One region of the Vreelandella sp. H-I2 genome, then DNA from elsewhere that is predicted to be linked to it. Evidence: predicted binding sites of a transcription regulator. Region 1 holds the regulator's gene; the other holds the start of a gene.

The links. The regulator FliA, encoded in region 1, starts transcription of late flagellar genes. The targets are predictions, from matches to a motif close to CTAAAGTTNNNNNNNNNNCNGCCGATA.
Region 2: the regulator FliA is predicted to act here: its motif matches at 1,037-1,063, upstream of ACUVOF_RS17700 (DUF4019 domain-containing protein).

The regions. Positions count from the first base shown of each region.
Region 1 covers NZ_JBRAMC010000006.1:51,035-53,432, reverse strand. The annotation lists gene ACUVOF_RS15370 (motility protein A) at 1-760, opposite strand, end outside; gene ACUVOF_RS15365 (RNA polymerase sigma factor FliA) at 801-1,502, opposite strand; gene ACUVOF_RS15360 (flagellar protein FlhE) at 1,530-1,958, opposite strand; gene ACUVOF_RS15355 (hypothetical protein) at 1,984-2,398, opposite strand, start outside.
Region 2 covers NZ_JBRAMC010000007.1:182,427-184,824, reverse strand. The annotation lists gene ACUVOF_RS17710 (isochorismatase family protein) at 1-1, opposite strand, end outside; gene ACUVOF_RS17705 (class I SAM-dependent DNA methyltransferase) at 166-909, opposite strand; gene ACUVOF_RS17700 (DUF4019 domain-containing protein) at 1,109-1,516, shown strand; gene ACUVOF_RS17695 (NfeD family protein) at 1,765-2,398, shown strand, end outside.

The DNA of each region.
Region 1 (2,398 bases):
TTTCATCGTGGTAGTTTGCGACAAAAGAGTTGAGGGTCTCTTCAATAAACGACGGCAGGCGGCGCTTGGTAATCAGCGAAATACCTTCCAGTACCATGTTCATGGTAATTAAGCGCTCTTCAGTGCGGCGCTCTAACTTCACTGCAATCGGCTTAAACACTAAGTTGGCGAGTAAAATGCCATAGAAGGTGGTTAGCAGGGCGACTGCCATGCGTGGGCCAATCACCTGCAGGTCGCCCGCATCCATGACTTCCAGCATATTCACCAGCCCCACCAGGGTGCCGATCATGCCAAACGCTGGCGCGTAGGTAGCCATGGTACGAAATATTTGTGCTTCGGCATGCTCACGCGCTTTAAGACGAGCAATGCGCCAGCGCAGCATGTCAAAAATTTCGTCCTCTTTGGTATTGGCAATCACCAGTTGAATGCCGGTTCGTAAAAACGGATTACGCGTATGCTCCAGCTCGCGTTCTACCGCCCGCACGTCGCCTTTAAACCATAGCCGCGACATATCCACCAGTTCGCGGATATCGTCACGCATATAAGTATTTTCGCGCCGAAATACCAAGCCCACCAACCGCACAACACGCACGACTTCTTTCAGTGGGTAGCTGATAAAAGTTGCCGCCAAGGTACCGGTCACTACAATGGCCAGACCCGGCCAATTGATAAAGCTTTCGGGGGACTCTGCAGTGAAAAACAGCACACTGACCAACAGTAATATGCTGGCAAAGATGCCTATTAACGTCGAAGGATTCATCCACGGCTCCTTGCCGGTCACAAGTGAGTAAAAAGCGGTGTTATGCCGAGTCGTGTAAACGTGCGCGTAAACGACTTACGGCCTGACTGTGCAGTTGAGAAACGCGTGATTCCGTTACGCCCAATACAGCCCCTACTTCCTTGAGGTTGAGTTCTTCTTGGTAATACAGCGCCATTAGCAGCTTTTCACGTTCGGGTAGAGCCTCGATAGCTTCAATCAACGTTTGTCGCTGCTGACCATCTAGTAATTGCTCAAACGGCGAGCTGTTCAGCTCACTACTGACTGGCTCACCGCCCTCGGCAACCAGATCTTCATACGGTAACAACTGGCCGCTATTGGTATCATTGAGAAGTTGCTGATACTCATTCAACGGCATCTCAAGATGGAGAGCGATTTCGTGTTCTTCCGGTGCCCTCCCTAACTGTTGCTCCAGTTGGCGAACGGCACCGTCAACCGCACGCGCTGAGCGACGCACACTGCGCGGTAGCCAATCACGGGTGCGCAATTCATCCATCATTGCGCCCCGAATGCGCTGACTGGCAAACGTAGCGAAGGTTGCGCCTTGGGTAGCATCGAAACGTCCGAGTGCTTCCAACAGCCCCACCATGCCGGCCTGAATAAGGTCATCGAGCTCAATGCTGGCTGGCAAACGGACCTGAAGCGTCAAGGCCTGACGTCGCACCAGTGGCATGTATTGCGTCAACAGCTCGTTTTGTTTAATCCTGCCTTGTGCTGTGTACATCCTCTTCGCCTCGCGGCTATACAGCCTTCACTGATAGTTCACAATCATTTGCAACCCCTGCACACGAACAGGCCGCTGGCCTGGGCGTAAAGCGAAGCGAAAATGCAACGGCGCATTGGCTCTTTGTCCCGCTAGTGCGGTAGTAGAGCCACGCATACCTGTTAACGCAACGCACTGCTCAGGATGGCACAACCAGGCGTTTAACAGCGCACCAGGGGGAGATTGAAATTGCCACTGAATACGTCCGAGCTGACCTGATTGGAGGTTAATGCCGGCAGGCGGAGAAGCGTTCTGACTAGCACTTGCTCGATCACTCATGGCCACCATCATTCCAGGGATCTGGGCATTCCAACTGCCGGCTGCCGCCTGGGCACTTCCCGTTAACCCTATCAGTAGGCAGCCTACCAGCAGCAGCACAATTCGTAGCAATGTTCCTCTTACTACCCAGCTTAGCATGCTAAGCCTCCTCGGCGGAGTATGCTCATCGTGCAAGCACCAATAGTTCCATATTTAAGTAGTACTCAGCAGCTCCGCGCAAGTTATCGAGCAACCCCTGACGAGGCAAGTTTGGCTCGTGAAGCGCCAGCAAACGGCGTGGACCGCCCCGTTCATGCAGCTGACGCAAGGTACGGTACATAGCGGCAAAGGCGTCGGCGTCGCTATTGATCCACAGCGCCCAGCGGCTATATTGTTCACGTAATTGAGCCAGGTCGGCAGTTTCCGCCATGACGACACGAATATCCCAGTCATCAGGCGTACCCGCCCAGCTGCGTCCTTGCGTTGACCACTGCCCCAGTCGCGCTTTGACCTTGTTCACCTGGGCTGCACCATTGCCGGGTAGCCCCACCACAATAAGCGGAATTTTGGGTCTGGGCGGCGCTAATATCGTTGTCTCT
Region 2 (2,398 bases), on a different contig from region 1:
TGGCTAATCTCATTGTGTTGAAGTGAGGTTACAGATTAGCTGTTACGCATTCTGCCAACGACGTGTTGACCGGTCATAAAGGGGACAATTTCGGCCATGTGTGGCCAATGTATTCTAACGGACAGCGCGGGAGGGGAGGTGGTGATTTTCAGGGGCAAGTAGGGGTTATTTCTTCACACAGACAAAAATAGCGTTTCCTGAGGTGTTATCCCATGGAATGATTGTCTCGTAGTTATGTTCAAACACATGAACCTCGAAGTAAGGCGTCAGTAGGGTGTTTAGTTTTGCAAAGCTCACCGCTACCATGGGGTGTTCGTCGTTCCATAGCTGTGTTCCTTCAGCGTTGGCTTTTTTAATGCTGAGTCTAAGCGACTGCTTTTCACCCTGACCACTGTAGTGCCATCCCGAGTGGAACGTGAATAAATCGCTTTCTTGTCGGGCGGTGTGTTTAACAGATAAGCCATTATCGATTTTATCTTTATCGACCGCGTTAAAACAGAAAACACCATCGGTTGCTAGTGCGCGATGGGCACTGGCAATGCATGTTGTTAGCTTTTCGATGCCTTCGTTGTAGTGGATTGAGTATAAAAAGCAGGTGATTAAATCCAGCGGTTCACTAGCGTCGAACGTACTCATATCTTGTAAGGTGAACAGGGCTTCTGGGCAGCGCTTGGCGGCGATATCCAGCATCGGCTGGTTAATGTCCAGCCCGCTGCTGGCATAGCCAACATCAATAAAATGACGCACGTGGGGGCCAGTGCCACAGGCGAGATCCAGGTGAGCGGTGCCGCCGTTACCAAAAATCTGATGCAGCCGACGAATAGCGTTACTTTGCGCTTGATAGTCGATATCGACGCACATCAAATCGTAGTAGCCAGAAAGGTCGGTATAGAGGGCGTTGACGGACATAATCGCCTAATGGTGAAAGCTGAATCGGTTGGGTGGCGCATGGTAAACGAGTGGGTGTGGTTTGAGAAGCGAAGGCCGCCACTGGGCGGCCTTTCTACCGTTTATCGCCATTCGAGTAGGATTATTGTTAAAGAAATTACGCGGACTTCCGATAATTACTTAAGACGCACGAATAATCCTGGTTGCCAAAGAGCTCGCTATGCCCAAAACACTGACGTTTATCACTGCTACCTTGCTCCTCTTTATGTCGACCCATGCTTATCCGCATACTGATGCGGCAGAGGCGGCGGCGTTGGAGTGGCTAAAAGCCATCGATAGTGGTGAGTTCGATCAGGCGTGGGAAAACTCTTCTACACTGCTACAGGTGCCGCTGTCGTCACATATGTTGGCCCGCACCATCAGCGCTGCTCGCCGTGATTTCGGGGCTGTTGAGTCCAGGCGGCGAGTGCGCGCGATCCGTCAAACCTCCATGCCGGGTGCGCCTGCCGGCGATTATGCGGTGTTTACGTTCCAGACGCGTTTTGAAAATAAGCCGCAGATCACTGAAACCATTACGCCTCACTTGGAAGAGGGTATTTGGAAGGTAAGTGGCTATTATGTGAACTAAGCAACCCACCAATGTCATCGCACGTTCCTCTATCCTTTAAAGTAGCCTCATTGAATTAGGCTCTTTTTCACTCAAAATCCTCTCACCAACTCATTCATGACGAAGCTCACTGTGGGTGCTACGTTGAATAGATACCTCATGCGAACATTGCCTGCTTAAACTCTGAAGCAGCACGAGTAACCAAAGCAAGGCGACACTCTACCAAGCGCTATGTAATCGTTTCAAGGCGCTAATCGGGAGATGTGACTATGCTGCGCCTTTCTCATAAATCACACTGGCTGTGGCTTTTACTTGTCGGCTTGCTAATGGCGATAGTGTCGCTTACGTGGCAGGCCATGGCGCAAACCTCCTCGCCTAATGCTTTGGTGCTCAGCATTGAAGGTGCCATTGGTCCCGCCACCAAGGACTATTTTGAGCGTGGGCTAAATAATGCACGCGAGCAGGATAGCGAGGTAGTGATTGTTGAAATCGATACCCCTGGCGGGCTGTTCGATACCACACGCGACATGATCCGAGAGATGCTTAACTCAGATCTCCCGGTGGTGATGTATGTTTCCCCCAGCGGGGCGCGCGCAGCTAGCGCAGGCACCTACTTGCTTTATGGCAGCCATGTAGCGGCCATGGCGCCCTCTACTCATTTAGGCTCTGCTACGCCGGTGCAAATGGGCGGTGGCGGGCTGACTGGCGGCGCTGATGACGAAAGGGAAGGCGTTGAAGGCGCGGATGAAAACGGCGGCAGCGCCATGGAGCGCAAGGTGCTGGAAGACGCAGTGAGCTTTATTCGGAGTTTAGCTGAACGCCATGGCCGCAACGCCGATTGGGCTGAAGAAGCCGTTCGTGATGCGGTAAACCTCACGGCTAACGAGGCGCTGGAACGAAACG